One region of the Paenibacillus sp. EB106-05-06-XG162 genome, then DNA from elsewhere that is predicted to be linked to it. Evidence: riboswitches for the same ligand, from Rfam matches in the RefSeq annotation. Region 1 holds a riboswitch; the other holds the start of a gene.
The links. Region 1 has a riboswitch for glycine ahead of gcvT (glycine cleavage system aminomethyltransferase GcvT). Riboswitches for the same ligand answer to the same signal wherever they lie in the genome.
Positions count from the first base shown of each region.

Region 1 (10,489 bases):
GTCGGTGATTTGCATGCAGATCTGCTCTTGATTGGTAGAACATATCATCAGATCATGAACCAGAATCGTAAACTCATCTTAATTGCACAGAAGGGCGGCAGCAGCCTTCCAGAGGGGGTTAGTGAAGAGGCGGACCGACATCCGCAGCAGCTCAAGAAACTTCTGACGGACTATCTGATGGAGATGTCTAATGAAGGGAAGGTAATGACCACGAATCCGGAATTACAGGCATTATCATTCATGTGGATGCATTATGGTGCATTTAACAGCTGGCTTAGTTCTCATGTGCTGGAAGAGTTTATCGAGGAGAGTACGCGGCTATTCGCTAGGGCTTTAACGCCCTAGTTTTTTTCCGAGTAATATGCAAGTGTGTACTTACATGCATTCTATATTATCCAAGGAGTGATTCTTATGACATTCGATTCGCATCAGAAGAAAGGTTCCATCTTAATGCGTTTGTTAATGTTCACCGTTATGATTTCCTCCATGAGTGCCATCATGTTCAATGTCGTTCTTCCGCAGATCAGTCAGGAGTTCCAATTATCAATCGCAGAAGTAAGCTGGCTCACAACCGCCTATACGCTCATCTATGCTTTTGGCACGGTAACGTATGGTAAACTGTCTGATCGGTTTCAACTGAAGACGCTCATGACGTTTGGATTAACTTTATTTGCGATTGGGTCGCTGATTGGTCTTGTCTCTCAAGTCTTCTGGGTCGCACTTCTAGGACGTTGCTTGCAATCTGCAGGCGCTGCGGCTATTCCTGCGATGGCTTTGATGATACCGATTCGATATTTTGCGCCGGAGAAGCGGGGTTCTGCCATAGCTATGACAGCCGTTGGGATCGCGCTGGGTGGTGCTCTCGCCCCTGTGATTGCAGCAGTTCTCGTCAGTGTTGCGAACTGGAGATGGTTGTTCCTCCCCTCACTGCTCATCTTAGTATTGCTTCCGATCTATCGCAAACATTTGGAATTCGAGCCGAAAAGTAAATCGACTACATTTGATTGGCCTGGCGGCGTGCTGCTCGCGGTATCCGTCTCAACTCTGCTGCTCGGCATCACGAACAAGACGTTCTGGTTGTTGATGATAGGCGCAGTGGCATTGATCCTCTTCGTCTTACGCATCCGTACGGCTCATGAAGCGTTCATTCAACCCCAATTGTTCCGCAACACGAAATATACGACCGCTCTTGTGTTAGTATTTCTTATCCATTGTATCGGGATATCGTTATACTTCTTAACTCCGATTTTGTTCGCGGACGTCTACCACTTGGATTCCGCTTGGATCGGATTCGCGATGGTTCCTGCTGCGATCGCCTCCTCCATTCTGGGAAGACAGGGGGGCAAGCTCGCGGATAAGAAGGGAAATACGCATCTGTTCTCGATTGCTTCCAGCAGTTTAATCTTGTGCTTCATCTTCATGTCTATCTTCGTAGGCATTTCGCCGTTATGGATATCGCTATTCCTCGTTTTCGGCAATGTTGGTCAATCCTTCATGCAGGTGGCTATGTCTAATTTCATTTCTACGACCTTGCCCAAAGACCAAGTTGGCGTAGGGATGGGCTTATTCTCGATGATCGGTTTCATTGCCCAAGGCGTCGCGGCCAGTCTCTACAGTATGGTGTTGGCAACGGGTTATACGTTGAATTGGAATCCGCTTCATCTAGATCTGAATAGTCAGTTGTATAGTAATGTGTATCTTGTTCTTGCTTCACTTCACGTAGGAATCTTATTGTTCTTCCGGATCCGATTCCGGGTGAAGCAACCAATGACCGCTCTGGAGCGTACCGTCAAACAATCCTAATTCGATGTTCAGGGGAGAGATGAGATATGACTTTATCCGTGAAACAAATCATTAGCGAACAATTACTGACATGGTCAGACGTGACGCAGCAGCCCCACCGTTTCGGTGGAATCGAATTTCTGTATCAAGGGAAGGAAATTGGACATTTGCACGGTGATTTCTTAGTGGATATCCTGATATCCAGACCATCGCGAGATCAGTTCATTGCAGAAGGGCGCGCAAAGCCTCATCATATCTATCCAGAATCCAGTTGGATATCCGTGTACATCCAATCGGAAGAGGATATCGCGGACGCGATTGAGTTATTGCGTTTTAAGTATAATTATCTCGTGAGCAAGATGAAGTAGATAGATAAACTCGATAGATGTGCTGGATGTCATTCTAGAACATTCAGCGCAGCTAATTTAATGAATATCATCATTAAAATGACTTAAATCGCATGAAAAGTTGATACAAAATATGGTATAGTCTTCACGAGAACAAAAGTTCTCGTGAAGAGGAGGGGCTAGGGTGGAAATGTTAACACAATCTCGCTTTGCTCATGCACAATCATTCATGAAAAAAGGGGCACGCGCACTGGAGAAAGCGCTGTTCGAATATGAGTTTGAGGGTGGAAGCGCAGCTTCTGTCTTGGAACAGTTATCCCGTTATCAGAATCAAGACGGTGGATTCCATAGTCTTGAACCGGATATTCGTACCCCTGTGTCATCGGCGATTAGTACATCGATTGCTTTTCAAATCTTGGACAAGCTGAACGGAGAAGGGGAATATGAGGAAATCGCTCGAAATGCAATACAATATTTAATCCATACCTATCGGCAAGATCGGAAGGGATGGGATATTACCCCACGAGATGCGGATGAATCTCCTCGTGCGATATGGTGGAACTACGGCGCCTTTGATGAAACATGGGGGAACCCAAATGCGGAGTTAGCCGGTTATCTGTACAAATACCGACATCTAGTGCCCAGCGACTTCGTTCAGGAAGTGGTGGATGAAGCAATGGACTACCTATTGCATCATTCTGCATGTAATGAGATGCATGAAATGTTCTGCTACCTTCGCCTAGCGGAGCAGCTGCCGGAAGATCAGGTTCAGCGAATGACTCACCGAATCGACCAATTCATCGAGAACTGTGTGATCCATCAACCAGAGGAAGGGCAAGGGTATGGCGCTTATCCTTTGCAAGTCGCTGAGTCACCTGATGCGAGATACTTTGAGCGTTATGCTGAAGTCATTGCCGGGGAGCTTGATCGACTCATTGAATCGCAATTATCCGATGGATCCTGGGGACCGAACTGGGCGTGGGGTCGCTTTGAAGACGAATGGCCTGCTGCTCGAGAAGAATGGAAGGGGATCATTACGTTGAATCATTTACGGATTCTACGCGCTTATGGTCGGATTCAGGAATAGGTAGGGTACCGCATAAATGATAAAACGAGGCGCGTTCCGTCGGACATCAGACGAATTGTGCCTCGTTTTATATTGTCATGCCAGGATTAGCCGCAGCTGCAATTGAGTACAGGTTTCCGAGCGGCCTGCGTCTCATCAAGACGCCGAACGACAGTATCGTATGGCGCATTCAGCAACAATTCTGGATTCGTGGCTGCCTCTTCCGCAATTAGAATCATCGTATTAATGAAGGCATCCAGTGTCTCCTTGCTCTCCGTCTCTGTAGGCTCAATCATGATGCATTCCTCAACATTCAATGGGAAATAAATCGTAGGTGGATGATAGCCGAAATCGAGTAGTCGCTTGGCAATATCTAGTGTTCGGATGCCATATTGTTTGAAGCTCTTACCGGACATGACAAATTCATGTTTGCACACCCCTGGATATGAAATCTCGTAGTATGGTGCAAGCCGGTGCATCATATAGTTCGCATTCAATACGGCATATTCCGAGACTTGGCGTAATCCTTCTGGGCCATAGGTACGGATATACGTGTAGGCGCGAACAAGGATGCCGAAGTTACCATAGTAAGCTTTGACTCGACCGATAGACTGCGGGATGTTGTCATCCAAGTAATAGCTGCCATCCTCTCGTTTTGCGACGATCGGTTTGGGGAGGAATGGGGTGAGGATTGCTTTGACCCCAACAGGTCCCGCACCCGGTCCGCCGCCGCCATGCGGCGTACTCATTGTCTTGTGGAGATTCAAATGGACGACGTCGAAGCCCATATCTCCAGGTCGCGTAATGCCCATGATCGCATTCGAGTTGGCACCGTCATAATAGAGAAGACCGCCTGCTTCATGCACGATACGAGCAATCTCTACGATCTGCTCCTCGAAGAGCCCAAGTGTGTTCGGATTGGTGAGCATCAAGGCTGCCGTATCTTGACCTACAACAGAACGGAGGGCTTCAAGGTCAACATGTCCACGAGCATTCGAAGGAATCGTGATGGTCTCGAAGCCGGCGACGGTTGCGCTAGCTGGATTCGTACCATGAGACGTGTCCGGCACGATCACCTTGGTACGTACTTCGCCTCGGCTCTCATGGTAGGCTCGAATCATCATGAGTCCCGTCCATTCCCCATGCGCTCCCGCAGCAGGCTGAAGCGTGACTTGATCCATCCCCGTTAACGCCGCGATATCTTGCTGAAGGGTGTACATGAGGCCTAGTGCGCCTTGGATGCTCGCTTCCGGCTGGTAAGGATGGATCTTAGCGAAGCCTGCAAACCTTGCAACATCTTCATTGATCTTCGGATTATATTTCATCGTACAGGATCCTAATGGATAGAAGCCATTATCGATCCCGAAGTTCCGACGCGAAAGGGCGGTATAATGCCGGATGACATCGACTTCATAGACCTCTGGCAGCGCCGCAGGTTCTGTGCGTAAGAAGGATGACGGAATCATTTCTGATAGGTTAACTTCAGGGACATCGCATTCAGGCAGTGCGTAAGCAACGCGTCCTGGTTGACTTAACTCGAAGATTAAAGCTTGGTTCTGGCTCATAGACATGCCTCCAAACGCGCTACGAATTGATCGATCTCATCTTTGGTTCTCCGTTCGGTTACAGCAACTAACAGATGTCCTTGCAATTCTGGATAGGCAAGACCAAGATCATACCCGCCGAGGTAACCAGCAGCAAGTAATTGTTCATTGATTTGAGTGACGTTCGCTTCTTCTGGCAGCTTGATGACGAATTCATTGAAGAACGGAGATGTGTTGGCGATAGCAAGCCGTTCTGAATGGCGGATTGCATTTGCCGCATAGTGCGCTTTCTGGATATTCAATCGCGCTACATCTTGAATTCCTTGCTTGCCCATGGTGGACAGATAGACGGATGCGCATAAAGCTAACAGAGCTTGGTTCGAGCAAATATTGGAGGTCGCTTTTTCCCTGCGGATATGTTGTTCTCTGGCTTGTAAGGTCAAGACAAAGCCACGCTTCCCATCGCGGTCAAGGGTCTGTCCAACGATACGACCCGGCATTTTACGCATCAAGGCTTCTGTTACTGCGAAATACCCGCAAGTAGGACCGCCAAGCGATGCTGCAATTCCGAATGGCTGCGCATCCCCGATGACGACGTCAGCACCCAACTTGCCAGGACTTTCAAGCACCCCGAGCGATAGCGGGTTGCTACTAACGACGAGTAGTCCTTTGTGTGCATGAATCATATCGCCAATCGTGCGAATATCTTCAATACAACCGAAGAAGTTAGGGGACTGGATTAGAACTGCCGCAGTGTTAGTTGAGATCATCGATTCCAGGTGCGAAAGATCCGTTACGCCGTTCTGAACATCGATTTCTATGATGTCCAGATTCAACCCGCGAGCGGAAGTCTGTAGAATTTGACGTGCTTCGGGATGAACGGCCCGGGATACGATGAGTTGTTTTCTTCTCGTCGCGCTAGCTGCAAGAGAGCCAGCTTCTGCGAGGGCCGTTGCTCCGTCATACATACTTGCATTCGCGACGGCCATGCCTGTTAACTCACAAATATAAGATTGAAATTCGAAAATCGCTTGCAGTTCGCCCTGACTGATCTCGGGCTGATAAGGTGTGTAGGCGGTATAGAATTCAGAGCGGGAAATGACATGATTGATGACGACAGGGACATGATGATCATAGATGCCTGCCCCGAGGAAGCTTGTATACCGGTCAAAATCAGCATTCTGATCGGACAATTGCTTCATATGGCGGAGTAAAGATATTTCATCCAGTGCTTCAGAGATGGGAAGAGTGCCTTGATAGCGTATTTCTGTCGGGATGTCTTGGAATAATTGTTCCATGGAATCCATTCCGATGACTTGTAACATGTCGGCTTGGTCTTGTGGTGTCATAGGCAGATAGCGATGTTTCATATTGTTTTCGTGCCTCCTGTCGAACGTGTCTTGTTTCGATAGAATGGAGCGGGTACAATTTTGGCGCGGAGCAGTTTGCCGCGAATTTCTACTTCGACTTCGGTATCTATGGCCGTATATTTCGTATCGATCAATGCAAGACCCAGATTTCGTTTGAGTGTAGGAGATTGTGTCCCCGTCGTCACTTCGCCAATCCGGTTTCCGTTCGCAAAGACGGGATAGTGGGATCTTGGGATGCCGCGATCGACCAGTTCAAGCCCCACTAATTTACGAGACAATCCTGATTGCTTCTGGTAAGCGAGTGCTTCCTGTCCAATAAAATCCCCTTTATCAAGTTTAACGAACATTCCTAGACCAGCTTCGAGTGGTGTGATTTGGGCCGATAATTCTTGACCGTAGAGCGGCAGCTTGGCTTCAAAGCGCAACGTATCGCGAGCGCCGAGTCCAGCTGGCACGAGTCCCATCCCTTGACCTAGTTCTAACAGTCCATTCCACACAGCAGGGGCGTCTGAATCACGAACATACAATTCGAATCCGTCTTCCCCGGTATATCCTGTACGCGAGATGAGTGTTCTTACCCCGCAGACAGACGCTTCTTTCATGAACTCAAATCCAGCGAGCCCCGCGATTGGTGTCTCCGTTGCTTCCTGTAAGATCGCTTCCGCCAGAGGGCCTTGGATGGCGAGGAGCGCGGTCTGATCGGATACATTCTCTATCTTCACGTTGCTAGGCTGATGAATTTTGAGCCAATCCCAGTCTTTATCGATATTGGAGGCGTTGACGACAAGCATATAATTCGACATCGATAGTCGATACACCAATAAATCATCGACGACACCACCTGTTGGGTAACACATGCAAGTATACTGTGCTTGACCATCTTGCAGCTTGGTGACGTCGTTCGTCGTCATATGCTGGAGAAAGGCTTCGGCATCTTCGCCAGTGACGATAAATTCGCCCATGTGGGAGACATCGAACAAACCGGCTTGTTGTCGTACGGCTTCGTGTTCTTTCTGGATGCCAAGAAATTGAACAGGCAATTCCCATCCGCCAAAGTCAATACATCTTACACCGGAATGGTTAGCGTAGAGCGGGTAGAGTGGCGTTCTGCGAAGCTGAGTCATGCATTCACCTCATCTGATTGGATTGTGTAGATCGCACGCGATAACAACAAAAAAAGACAGGCAAAAGAAACGATAGATGCCGCTACGCATCCCATTTCCTTCGCTCTGTCCTTTGTACCTGAGAGTTACCTTATGGGCTGGTTCTCCCATAAGTTTCCCCTTGGGTGATTCGATCGGCTAGAAGTCTCGAATACTCTCCAGAGGTGCGTCCGGTAAAGGTCCTTTTGCCTGAGAGATTCACCTATGCAGGCTTACTCCTTCGGCGTTACCTAGGTTCGGTAATCTCTCCCGTTACCATCATCCGCTATTATTATTCCATTACTCCATTAATACTCGACCGTTCACTACCTTGTCAATCAATTTTTTGGTAATGAAAATAATTTAATGCCGGATATTGACAGTCTTGTTCTCGTTGTTCTACGCTAATAGGGAATTAGACCTCCGGAGCTAAGACAAGCAAACAATATGCAATCCGATACAGTGACATTTCGAGAAAAGAGGCGTTCAGATGAGTGAAGTAAAACCAAACTTGCGGTACAGTGAAGAGCATGAATGGGCTGAAGTGATCTCGGAGAATACGATCCGAATTGGCATTTCCGATCATGCGCAGCATCAGCTGGGGGATATTGTATTCATTGAATTTCCTGAAGTCGGCTATGAAGTGACAGCAGGAGACAGCATGGGATCGATCGAATCGGTAAAGACGGTCTCGGAATTGTACTGCCCTGTTACAGGAAAAGTAACTCGCGTCAACTCGCAATTGGAGACAGAGCCAGAACTCGTGAACAATGAGCCTTATGCAGGTGGATGGCTTGTTGAGGTGGAGGTTGACGGTACGGCGGAAGATGCGGTTCAACATTTGTTAACGGCAGATGCTTATACAGAGCTGACTAAGGACTAATGGTATAGTGAATATTGAATATTTCTAAGTAAAAAGAGTTGATTCGCGGTGAGTATGCGGCGGACAGCTCTTTTTTGCCATGTCTCTCGTATATTGAAATATAACGGGGGATTCAACCGACTCCTGAGTATACCGTGTATGGAATAAGACGACACTGAGTGATGTATCCGATAATTTGCGATGGTGCTTATCTTCATTGACACTTCATCATGAACATGATAATTTTAGATTATCTAATTGTTGAAGATCAAAAATAATTTTGATAAGGGTTTTTGGGGAGGAACTATGGAGTCATATCTAGAAAGATTTCAGAAAGCAATGGATCTCGTACACAAGAAATTGAATAGTGAAGTGATGGAGAAGCTTCCCGCTGGGATTACGCCGCCTCAAATCATGATGCTATTTCGTTTGTACAAACTAGGATTGTGCAAACTATCACAGCTCGCTGAATGTCTGGAAGTGAAGCCAAGCTCGATTACAGTCATGATCGATCGACTGGAGAAAAGCGGCTATGTCGCACGCCAATCCGATCCGAATGACCGTCGTATTGTACTCGTGCAGCTCACGGACAAAGGACGTGAAATTCTGAAATCAACAGGAAAGCTACGTGATCAAGCGCTTGAACCTTTAGTGCAAGACCTCACGAAAGCTGAATTGGTCACGCTCGTCGAGACATTTGAGAAGATCACCTCGAAGTTCACGAATCAGGATAAAGAATAGAACTTGTATCATGAAAATCAAATGGATTAGAAGGGCGGGCCAGACAGTTTGAATATATGGAGCTCGAGTTTTTCAATACTCTCAATATTGAACATGGTCCTGGCGATCGCGGTCATCTTCATTGAGAGACGTAATGTCGGAAATACATGGGCGTGGCTAATGGTCCTGTTATTTCTCCCAGGGATTGGATTTATACTATATCTCATGTTCGGTCAGAACATTAGCAAACGTAAAATCTATAAGATTCCCAAAGAACAGCATGAAAATATGAATCATATGGTTCGAGCACAACAACAGCTTTTCAGAGAGGGTCAGGTTAAGTTCCACGATACATCCATCACGGAATACCAGGATATGATCTACATGAATTTGTCGGCGGCCAAATCGATCCTTACGCAAGATAACGATATCACGATTTATACGGATGGTCATGAGAAGTTTGATGCGCTTATCGAATCGATTCTGCAGGCGGAGCATCATGTGCATGTGATGTATTATATCGTTCGGGACGATCATCTCGGGCGCCGACTGTTGGACGCACTAACGCTGAAAGCACGCGAGCATGTTCATGTTCGATTTTTGTATGATGATATTGGGAGTGCAGGCTTGTCGAAGGATTTCTTCAAACCGCTTATTGAAGCGGGCGGACAAGTCGCTGCCTTTTTCCCGTCTCGGATACCTTACGTGAATTTTCGATTGAACTATCGGAATCATAGGAAGCTGGCCATTATCGATGGGACGATCGGATTTATTGGCGGATTTAACGTGGGGGATGAATATCTCGGTCTAGATTCCCGTTACGGCTACTGGCGAGATACCCATTTGAAGGTGAATGGAAGCAGTGTGTTTCAGATGCAAGCACAATTTATTATGGACTGGGATCTGGCCTCGACACAGCGTCTAACAGAGATGGAGCAGTATTTCGTCCCTGTGGAGCGTTCGGGTCTTAATGCGATGCAGATTGTATCCAGCGGGCCAAATAGTACCCAAGAACAGATCAAGAATGCATGTATCAAACTCATTAATTCCGCGAAAGAAACGTTGTATCTGCAATCACCGTATTTTGTGCCGGATGAGACGATGCAGAATGCACTTCGGATGGCCATTTTGTCTGGGGTGGATGTTCGGATTATGATACCGGCTGTACCGGATCATAAAATCGTCCATCTGGCAACGTACTCTTACTTAGGAGAACTGCTTAAAATCGGGGCAAAGTGTTACCTGTATCAGAAAGGGTTCTTACATGCCAAGACGATGGTCGCTGATGGCAAAGTTGCTACCGTGGGTACAGCGAACATGGATATCCGCAGCTTTAAGCTGAACTTTGAGGTGAACGCGTTTCTATATGGGGGAGAGGCGCCTTCCAAGCTGCATGCTATTTTCGAAGAGGATATGGAGGATTCCATCCGTTTGACTCGCGAAATGTACGAAGGGCGGCCACGCAGGCATAAGATTGGAGAATCGGTGACGCGACTCATTTCCCCAATCCTATAATGCATCTGCGATGATTGAATCGAATATGGTTCTAGATTTCAGGAGAAACGCTTTATCGACCTATTGGGGCGACAAAGACGTTTCTTCTTGTTTTTGTAGGACAGGTGCGATTAGACCGAGCTTCACCAGCCCATAATAGAT
Region 1 covers NZ_JBYTDT010000001.1:931,702-942,190, forward strand. Annotated here, with positions in the region: gene AC3WU2_RS04010 (TetR/AcrR family transcriptional regulator) at 1-345, shown strand, start outside; gene AC3WU2_RS04015 (MFS transporter) at 412-1,803, shown strand; gene AC3WU2_RS04020 (luciferase domain-containing protein) at 1,830-2,150, shown strand; gene AC3WU2_RS04025 (hypothetical protein) at 2,314-3,216, shown strand; gene gcvPB (aminomethyl-transferring glycine dehydrogenase subunit GcvPB) at 3,303-4,760, opposite strand; gene gcvPA (aminomethyl-transferring glycine dehydrogenase subunit GcvPA) at 4,757-6,109, opposite strand; gene gcvT (glycine cleavage system aminomethyltransferase GcvT) at 6,106-7,233, opposite strand; glycine riboswitch at 7,337-7,436, opposite strand; glycine riboswitch at 7,440-7,534, opposite strand; gene gcvH (glycine cleavage system protein GcvH) at 7,742-8,134, shown strand; gene AC3WU2_RS04050 (MarR family winged helix-turn-helix transcriptional regulator) at 8,420-8,854, shown strand; gene cls (cardiolipin synthase) at 8,903-10,348, shown strand; gene AC3WU2_RS04060 (Cof-type HAD-IIB family hydrolase) at 10,409-10,489, opposite strand, start outside.

Region 2 (10,489 bases), on a different contig from region 1:
TCTGTCTGTCATTGTCGCCGTATTTGTCATAGTCGGTTCCGCCATGTTATATTCCGGCGCGAAAGTGAAAAAGGAAAACATTATTGATGCGTTACAGCAAGAGAATATATGATAGCAATAGGCCCTGACTTGATTGAAGTCAGGGCTTGTTTCGTTCTGGTGAGTCTCAACGCCGCTACGCACGCGGATTTTGTTTTGTGATTGTAGAGGGCGATGATTTTGCTCGGTACCAGGCAAAGGACTCGGTTATGATATCGAGCAATGCAAGCACGACGATGGCGTTTACGAGCCATTCTTTCACCCTGGGCCAGTTCGACACTAGGGTTTTGAAGTCATTTCCATCGGTGGGTAGAAGGTTCGAGGCGGTCAAATCTTGGATGAAATGAGGATTCCATAGCGCTTTATCCGCAAGCATGATGCACACAAGTATCGTTGGAATAATCGTCATCACGATATGGAAAACCAGCAACTTGCTCGATCTATAACGCACAATAATTCGGACGATTTGCTTCATAATGATAAATGCAGCCACGATCCACAGAAGCGGTGAGTAGTGTCGGAATACATCGATGTTCAGGAACGGAACGGTCGTGAGCACGCCATCGTGGTTCCTCCAAATCCCGAGCAGATCGGTCAAATAGAGACAAACCACCATGACCACAATGGTAAAAAAGATGCCTAAGATTGGCCTTCTCCTTTTGATTTTCAGCTCTGCGTCCGGAATCTGCGGCAAATCGGAGGGCTTCCACGCTTTATTCCTGCTGCTGTTACTGGAGGTATTTCTCCGCTGCCTATACTCCATCCAAGCGAATACAACGGTGACCCAAGCGAATCCTTGTGCAACACCCGTAACTAGAGAGGTCAGGTAGCTTGTCACCGGGTCTAGCATCCCCGAATGTGAAAGGAATGTCTCGATGGTGAAAACAGCGGTAATTCCTATGACAATCGAGGCCAACACAATCTTGAGCGTAGTCAAGTAAGTGTCGATCAACATCGGGCCGATCAAGTAACGCTCATACCCACGATACTTCGCGGCCAGCTCATTCGGAGGGCCTAGCTCAAGCAGCACGCTTTCGACATCATCTTTAGATACTTGGCCAGTCGGTATACGCTCCTCCAGCATATCTTCAATCAGACTTTGCAACTCCTGTTTAATATCCTCTCTTTGTTGCTCGGGCAAACGCTGTGTCACCGCATAAATATAACGGTCAATGACTTCCATGCTACTCTCCTCCTCCAAGATCAGTCAAAATGACATCCATGCTGGCGACGAGCTTCCGCCACTCCTGGTACAGTCCCGTATATACTTCCTTCCCGAACGGGCTGAGCAAATAGTATTTACGAGGACGCGAATCATTCGTATCCCATCTGCTCTCGAGCAGCCCTTGCTTCTCCAGTCTACGAAGCAAGGGGTACAAGGTGCCGGGATCAACGGCGATTCCTTTTTCCTCCAATAAGGGTACGAGAGAATAGCCATACCGCGGTTCGGACAATTGACTGAGAACACCAATGACAATCGTGCCTCGCCGCAGCTCGCTTAATAAACCCATTATCGTTTCATTTACATCCGCCATATGATCAGCTCCTGGAAAATATTATACTGTGTACCACACACTATTGTAAATGGAACAGTATCATTATTTTTACTTGAGTATTCATGTAGCGAATCCATTAAATTCAAGCTGATTTTCCTCATCATGTTCGTGAGCTCCATCTTGGATATCGGCGAGGAGGTCATTGCAGTTTTCTTGCATTTTGAATGGTTTATACTCATCAGAAGCTGGATTTCATGGTAATATAGTATGCAAACATTACCAATTCATAGTGATGGAGGCGCATACGTATGGACCAACAATTGCAGCAAGAGGGGTATTTCGGGGAGTTCGGGGGCAGCTTTGTTCCGCCGGAATTGCAGGAAGTGCTAGATTATTTGAGTGAGCAATTTTACAAGTTTCGAGAGGACCCGGAATTCAAAGAAGAGCTTAGCTATTACCTGCGTGAATATGTTGGTCGCAAGAGCCCGCTAACGTATGCAGAGCGGCTGTCCGAAGCTTGGGGCGGACCCAAGATTTACTTAAAGCGTGAGGATTTGAATCATACCGGCGCGCATAAGATTAACAACGCGATTGGCCAGATTCTGCTCGCGAAGCGGATGGGGGCGAAGCGGATTATCGCCGAGACCGGTGCCGGACAGCACGGTGTCGCTACCGCAACGGCCTGCGCCATGTTTAACATGGAATGCGTCATTTACATGGGAGCTGAAGATACGCGTCGCCAAGCGCTCAATGTGTTCCGGATGGAACTGCTCGGCGCAACTGTTATTCCGGTTCATAAAGGCCAGGGACGATTGAAGGACGCGGTGGATGAAGCGTTAGACGATCTGGTTCGCAACTACCAAAATACATTTTATCTGCTCGGATCTGCAGTTGGCCCGCATCCATTCCCGACAATGGTCAAGCACTTCCAAGCCGTCATCAGCGAAGAGTCTAAGCAGCAGATTATCGAGAAGGAAGGCCGTCTGCCGGATGCGGTGGTGGCCTGCGCAGGCGGCGGCAGCAATGCGATTGGCGCATTCGCACACTACATCGACGAGCCGAGCGTTCGCTTGATTGGTGTTGAACCGGATAAAGCGCCATCCTTAACCCAAGGTGTGCCTAGCATCATTCATGGCTTCAAATGCTTAGTTCTGCTGGACGAAGAAGGTCAGCCGCAGAAGACCTATTCGATCGCTGCGGGGCTCGATTATCCGGGTATCGGGCCGGAACATAGCCACTTGAAAGTGACAGGACGGGCCGAATATGCGACCGTCACGAATGAGGAAGTACTGGAAGCCTTCCAGGAGCTGTCCCGCACGGAGGGCATCATTCCTGCTCTAGAGAGCGCGCACGCGGTTGCATACGCCAAGAAGCTGGCACCGACGATGAGTCGGGATCAGATTCTCATCGTGAATCTGTCTGGCCGTGGGGACAAGGATGTTGAACAAGTGTATCAGATGCTCAAATAATAGACGTGAGTGCAGTGGCCGCCAGGGAGTTGATCTGGCGGCTTTGCCGGTTTGCTTTTAAAATTTTTTTCTTGAAATGTAGAAATCGGATTAACCGAAACGACATTGTAGTGAAGTCGAATTCTAATACGGTTTTAAAGGGAGGAGCTTTCGCATGAATTACACTTTGATGTTTTACGAGAGTCAAGAGGATTTTGCGGCAAGGACGGATCTAGCCAAGCAACAAGAATACTTGGCAGGCTGGACGCACTACGTGCATGCTTTGCGACAGGCAGGAATCGTGGTATTCGGTTCGGGTCTATGTGCTCCTGAGACAGCTGGGACGATGAAACGGCGCGGCGGTGAGATGGTGGTTCAGGACGGACCATTTCCCGAGACGAAAGAACAGCTTGGTGGGATATTCGTGATTGATGTTCCGGACTTTGATACTGCGCTAGAGTGGGCTGCGCGAGGGCCGGTCGATACGGTTGAGGTCAGACAGAATCTTCCCGCGTTGAAGTAATCATTCTATGGACACGAATCAGGTCATTGAAGAAACGGCACGTGATGCTTATGGGCGATTGCTCTCCTATATGGCTGTAAATTGGCGGGACCTGCACGCTGTCGAGGATGCCATTGGAGACGCTTTTCTCGCTGCGCTAGAAACCTGGCCCAAGGTTGGCGTTCCGGATAAGCCTGAAGCATGGCTGATTACTGCCGCCCGTAGGCGGCTGATCGACCGTGCCCGCCGCACCCGTATTTCCGAAAATTCGCTGCCGACACTCCTTGCCATGTCCGAGGATGCGCAACGTCTTGCTTCTTCAAGCGCTGACTTTCCGGACGAACGATTGAGGATGATGTTTCTATGTACGCATCCGGCAATTGATCCAGTGATGCGTACACCGCTTATGCTGCAGACGGTGCTTGGCATCGATGCAGCTCGAATTGCGACTGCATTCATTATCAAGCCCTCCACCATGAGCCAGCGTCTTACTCGGACCAAAGCAAAAATTCGTGCTGAGCGGATCACTTTTGAAATGCCTGATGCAGAAGAGATCCCGGATCGTCTCGAATCCGTTCTGGAGGCCATTTATGCTGCCTACGGGAGCGGGTGGGATGAAGCAGCCATTGCCGGTTCGCCTCGCAGGAGATTGGCGGAGGAAGCGATCTACCTGGGAAGGCTGCTTCTCCAATTCGTTCCCCGTGAACCGGAAGTTCAAGGTCTGTTGGCGCTCATGCTGCACTGCGAGGCGCGCCGTGAGGCACGATATGATGACGAGGGGAACTATGTTCCCCTCTCTGAGCAAAAATGTACGCGATGGGAACAAGGCTTGGTCATGGAGGCGGAGCGTTATCTGCATACCGCATCGCAAGCTGGTGGAATCGGCCGCTTTCAACTCATGGCCGCGATTCAATCGGTGCATGCGCAGCGATTATGGACTGGACGTATCGAGTGGGAGGCGATTGCTCAGTTATACGAGGGCCTCATTCGTATGCATCCAACACTGGGCGCATTAGTCGGACGTGCCGCCGCGGTCGCGGAGGCATATGGATCGGAACGCGGTGTGACCTTGCTGGAAGCTATTCCATCTGAAGAAGTGGTGAATTATCAGCCCTATTGGGTGCTTGCGGGGCATTTGTACAAGCGGATGCATCGAATAGAAGATGCCCGTTCTGCTTATAGCCGTGCTATTGGACTAAGCATAGACGGTTCTGTACGACAATTTCTGAGCCGCCAAGTTTCCGCGATATAAATGTAGCATCGATATAAAATCTTTTAAGGCACCCTGCTAGGGTGCCTTAACTTGCTCGATGAGTGCAGCCCCTTCCGTATTAGCGAAAGGGGCTAGTCGTTCATTTTTTCAACAAGGTCTTAAAATGTTCTATTTCACCTTTATGAGAATCAACTGTCTTACCCTCTGTAACGTTCCAGTCACTTTCCAATAGCGCAATGATTTCTTCAAGCTTATCAATCGATTTATCGTATTTTCCTTGAATTTCATAGATGTGCGAAATGGCGATCAATGCATCCGTATATTTAGGATTTGGTTGTAGCTCGTGACCTTTGGAATAGCATTCAATGGCTTCGTCATATCTGCATAGTTTCGCCATACAGTCTGCTCTAGAGGACCACGCCCGCCAATCCTGCGGATACAGTTCGGTCATCTGCTCCCAGAGAATAAGTGCCTGAGGCAGGTTACATTCTTCCTTGCATATCAGACCTCCGTAGAGTTGATACAAGTAACTTGGATGGAATTCATTCAATCTTTCTAACGCTTCTTTAGCCTCTGCACATCTGCCATCTGCAAGCAAGTAGTTCATCAGCCACACATAACCACGCCAGTAATCTGGATGATTTGTCACAAAATTTGTATAGTACGCGATGAGTTTATGGCGGTTGGAGAAGTTCCAGTCCAATATGACTCCATTCTCGGCATCTCGTAAAGCGTTATGATTCCTTTTATGAGTTGGAGATAGTATCAGTGCATCCTTGGCGAAATGGGAAGCCAATTCACGGTGCTCCCCTGAACGATGAATGTGCAACTCAGCCAGCAATGTGAGACATTGGGCTTGCTTTTCGTCATCATTAAGTTTTTCCTTAAGGAATTGTTCAGCATAGGTAAAATCCTCTTTTGATATAAAATGTTCATTACTAATCATATTTTCTATTCGTTCTAAATGGGTATCATCGGTTAATGCAAACAGCTCGTCAATGGTAACACCTAAAATCACAGATAGCCTTGGAAGCAATTGTATGTCAGGCATGGTTACATTGTTTTCCCACTTGGATATGGCTTGGGAAGATATATTCAGTTGTGTCGCAAGTTCTTCTTGGGTCATTCCTTTTTGTAAACGAAGTGCCTTGATTTTTTTGCCGATCTCAACATTCAATGGATTTAACCTCCCGTTTCTATCTTGTCGACTAGTCAATTGCATTATAACTTTTTGTATAAAATACCCTCAATGACCGCTTGGTTAAACGAATGAGCTTATCCGTTACATTAGTTGTTTTATAGCTTACTAAGCTTTTATTTTTTGAGAGAATAAGCAGTTTTCCTTACTTGTAAACTTGCCGTTATAGACAGCGCGGAGAACCGTACCACAAATAGGCACGTTGACAAAACATTTGAACGTGATTAGTATTAGAAAATATTTAAATTAGTTGTGAGAAAACCACTATCGAGGTTATTCAAAGATGAGCGACCGCGTTTAGAGGTAGGTTTTATCGCCAAATAGAATTTTTTAGTTTCGATATGTCGAAACTTTTATAAATTCTATTGTGGTAAAAAACAAAATAGTAAACAAGCTATGATTGCTATGGATCGTACTATAGCAGGAGCAGCTTCTGGAGAGACCGTGGAATTCCACGGCGCCGAAGGGTTCACAATCTCAGGCAAAAGGACAGAAGAGTATTAAATATCTACTTTGTTATATTTGAATAGGTATAACAAGTCTTATTTATTATTCTTTTGATCAAGAGATTGGAGCGCATCCAATCTCTTTTTTTATGCGTGAATAATTGTTAATTACTTCACATGAATGGTTTTTTACTTGAATAAGGGGGAATATGCTATGGCACAACAGGAATTGAAGAGAGGTTTAGAGAATCGGCATGTTCAACTTATTGCTATTGGCGGAACCATTGGTACCGGGTTATTTTTAGGATCAGGCAAAGCGATTCAACTGGCAGGGCCATCCATTATCTTTGCTTATCTTATCGTGGGTATTGCCATTTTTTTCGTGATGAGGGCACTAGGGGAGCTCTTGTTGTCGAAAGTCGGGTATCAATCTTTTACAGACATTGCTGAGGACTATCTTGGACCACGGGCCGCGTTCGTAACCGGATGGACCTATTGGTTCTGTTGGATCATGACGGCCATGGCCGATGTGATTGCTGTCGGGGTATACGTGAAATATTGGTTTGATATCCCGCAGTGGATCCCTGCAGTCATCTGTTTAATCATATTATTATCACTCAATCTATTAACGGTTAAAAGTTTCGGGGAATTGGAATTTTGGTTTGCTCTAATCAAGGTCGTGACAATTCTGGCGCTGATTGCTATTGGTGTTGTGTTGCTGGTCATCGGATTCAAAACAGATGCAGGAACGGTGAGTGTCACAAATATTTGGGGGAACGGGGGATGGTTTCCAAACGGAGTTTCGGGATTCTTACTTTCATTCCAAATGGTTGTTTTTGCCTATGTCGGTGTGGAGCTAGTGGGTGTATCTGCAGCGGAGACAACCAATCCGGAAAAAAATATCCCGTCGGCGATTAATAAAATTCCGTTAAGAATTCTATTCTTCTACGTCGGTGCATTGATCGTCCTATTATGCATTAACCCATGGACGGAACTCAATCCATCCGAAAGTCCTTTTGTTAAAACGTTTGCTTTGGTCGGGATTCCTATTGCCGCAGGAATTATTAACTTTGTCGTACTAACGTCAGCCGCTTCAGCTTGCAACAGCGGGATGTTCTCAACAAGTCGGATCTTATATAATTTGAGCAAGAAAGGCCAAGCTCAAACCGGTTTTGCCAAACTAAATAAAAATCATGTACCCAGTAACGCGTTATTCATATCTACGCTTGTCCTATCTGTCGGAGCTCTTCTGAGTAAGCTTATTCCGGAGCAAGCTTTTGGAATCGTGACAACCACTAGTGCCATTTGTTTTATCTGGGTATGGGGTGTCATTCTAATTTGTCATTTGCGGTATAAAAAAACACAGCCGGAATTACAGGCAAAATCGAAATTTAAGGCACCGTTTACGCCATTTATTAATTATGTTGTCCTAACGTTGTTTGCCATCATTCTCATGATTATGCTGTATGCTGAAGAGACGCGTCCGGCCTTATTGTTGACACCAATATGGTTTGTTCTATTATTTACTTTGTATGCGAGCAGAAGAAGGAAGGAACAGCGTAACAAGCTATCAGGAAAGAATCAACAATCAACAGATGCCTGACCTATGCGATGCTAGTGTTGTATTAACGTGCCTTTTGATTTCTCGGAGTAACTTGGCCTTGCCGCAGGCAAGGCCTGTTTCTGCATGTATGACTAACATACATGAGTCATCTTCCTCACAAATGAAAGAAACGCGATCATTTTAAATTAACGGGTTGCTGTTGTGTAACACAATGAATCATACCACCATCTTTATAAAGTTCTCTCACGTCAATGCCAATAACCTTACGGTCAGGGTATAGTTTCTGGATGGTATCGTTAGCTATTTTGTCATTAGGATCATGATAATTTGGCACTAATACAACGGTATTTCCAATGTAATAATTGATATATGAACCTCTGTACCCCAAATTTTTTCCGTTATCTAGCACGACATTGTTTTTGGTAATTGGTAAATACGCATATTGATAAGGCTTGTCAAAGGCATTCTTAGCGTTCATTAATGTATTAATATCCTTATTGGAGACGCCCCATTCTTCTAAATCCTCTTCTTTCATTGTAATCAGTGTAGATTTATTATAAAACTTAGCAAAACCATCAATATGGAAATCTGTAATATCCAGATCTGGTACACCATCTAACCAAATAAAATTCGTAACACCAAGATTTTCTTCTATCACTTCTTCAATTTCTGCTTCTGATAATTTAGGATTTCTATTTTTGTTCGTAACCGCACTACGTGTCGATAAAAATGTACCATGACCATCTAACTCAAATGCGCCACCTTCAAGTACGACTTCATTGAGATCGATGCGTTCCATACCCAACTGTTTGCTTAGTTTGTTCCCAATGGAGGCATCTTTTTTATACGGGGTTTTCTTGCCCCATCCATTAAAGCCCCAGTCCATAAGTTTAAGATTTTTATCTTTGTCATATACAAAAATCGGAGCCGTATCTCTTGCCCATACATCGTCCGTAGGAATAATATAGAAGTCAATTTTGTCCATATCTATACCCTCATCATATAGAAGATCATAAATATATTCTTTTTCGTATTTATCGTAGGCGATAATATGAACATTTTCCCCTTCGCTTAGAGCGCTTGCCATCTCGATCCAAATGGATTCAAGCTTTTCTTTATGACCATTACCATAGGTAAAGTCATGAGGCCATTGCAACCAAGTGCCTTCATGCTTGCTGCTCTCATCAGGCATGGTGTAGTAACCTACATTTTGTTTTTTCATGTTTTGACCCTCATCCGCTTTACTTTGCGTACACCCTAATAAGATCCCAGCCATTAATAAAGCCCCAGTGCACAATACAATCATCTTATTCATGTTCAAATCTCCTTAAGTTCTAGTTGCTTTCTCTTGTAGTAGAATAAGCTTTGACATTGTGTCAAGGTCAAGCCATTATTGTCTTGCTTCGTTGATGATGGGAAAACAGACTTGTGTCACATACTCCTCCACAGGGCAGTCACATTCTGAACCTTTCAAGTAAGTTTCATAAGGCGGCCCATTCAAATCGTAGCCATTGTTTTCTATCCATTCTTCAAGCGCCATATGCGCGTACCCAATATAGTCATAGCTTCCGATATGCAAGGTCGTAGCAACAAACTTTTGGGGGAGTGTTTTTATTTCCCAATCACATGATGCATCTTCGTCATTTCCCTGCACGATCGGGATCATCAATTCTAAGCTGAATAAAAATATCCAAAATTAGGTTAAAAAACAGTTGACTTCATAATTCCCCTCATGGTACATTGTGCATGCACAACATACACAATTTGATGAGGAGGTACGGTATGCTGGCATTAGACATCCGAAATTTAAATAAGAAATACCCCAATTTTCAGTTAAAAGACGTATCGTTTCAACTGGAAAAGGGCTATATTATGGGTTTTATCGGAGCCAATGGCGCAGGGAAAACAACCACGATAAAATCGATTTTGAAAATGATTCATATCGATAGCGGTGAGGTGTGCATTTTGGGTAAGAACATCGCCGAACACGAAATCGAATTGAAGCAAGAAATCGGATACGCATTCGGCGACATCGATTTCTATACGCGCAGCAAGGTGAAAACGTTGACCAATGTCATTAAGAAGTTCTACAAGAATTGGGATGATGGAGCCTATTACAACTATCTGAGAAGATTCAAATTAGATGAAAATAAAAAAATAGCCGAATTGTCGACGGGGATGAAAGTAAAGTACAGCTTAGCCCTTGCTCTATCCCATGGCGCGAAGCTTCTCGTCCTTGATGAACCGACAAGCGGACTCGATCCGGTCGCTAGAGACGATCTGTTAGATATTTTTCAAGAACTCATCGTTGATGGCGAAATCAGCATTCTTTTCTCTACTCACATTACATCCGACTTGGAGAAATGCGCTGATTATATTACGTTCATCGAAAACGGGCAAATTATCGCCAGTTCTGAGAAAAACGAATTTATGGAGTCGTATCGTTTACTTAGTGGTAGCGAGAGTCAGTTGCAACAAGTGAAGGACCAGTTGATTTCCTACAAAATCAATTCTTTCGGCTTTACGGGATTGATCCATTCCAGAGACTTCGACCCTTCTTCCGATATTAGAGCAACGACGCCG
Region 2 covers NZ_JBYTDT010000007.1:104,199-114,687, forward strand. Annotated here, with positions in the region: gene AC3WU2_RS16630 (ABC transporter permease) at 1-112, shown strand, start outside; gene AC3WU2_RS16635 (HAAS signaling domain-containing protein) at 176-1,222, opposite strand; gene AC3WU2_RS16640 (PadR family transcriptional regulator) at 1,224-1,574, opposite strand; gene trpB (tryptophan synthase subunit beta) at 1,844-3,004, shown strand; gene AC3WU2_RS16650 (YciI family protein) at 3,159-3,506, shown strand; gene AC3WU2_RS16655 (RNA polymerase sigma factor) at 3,514-4,737, shown strand; gene AC3WU2_RS16660 (helix-turn-helix domain-containing protein) at 4,838-5,875, opposite strand; glycine riboswitch at 6,320-6,399, shown strand; gene AC3WU2_RS16665 (amino acid permease) at 6,557-7,945, shown strand; gene AC3WU2_RS16670 (agmatine deiminase family protein) at 8,082-9,221, opposite strand; partial or broken gene AC3WU2_RS16675 (GyrI-like domain-containing protein) at 9,297-9,581, opposite strand; gene AC3WU2_RS16680 (ABC transporter ATP-binding protein) at 9,689-10,489, shown strand, end outside.
Region 2: linked by a shared signal. The riboswitch ahead of AC3WU2_RS16665 (amino acid permease) and the one ahead of gcvT (glycine cleavage system aminomethyltransferase GcvT) in region 1 are both predicted to bind glycine.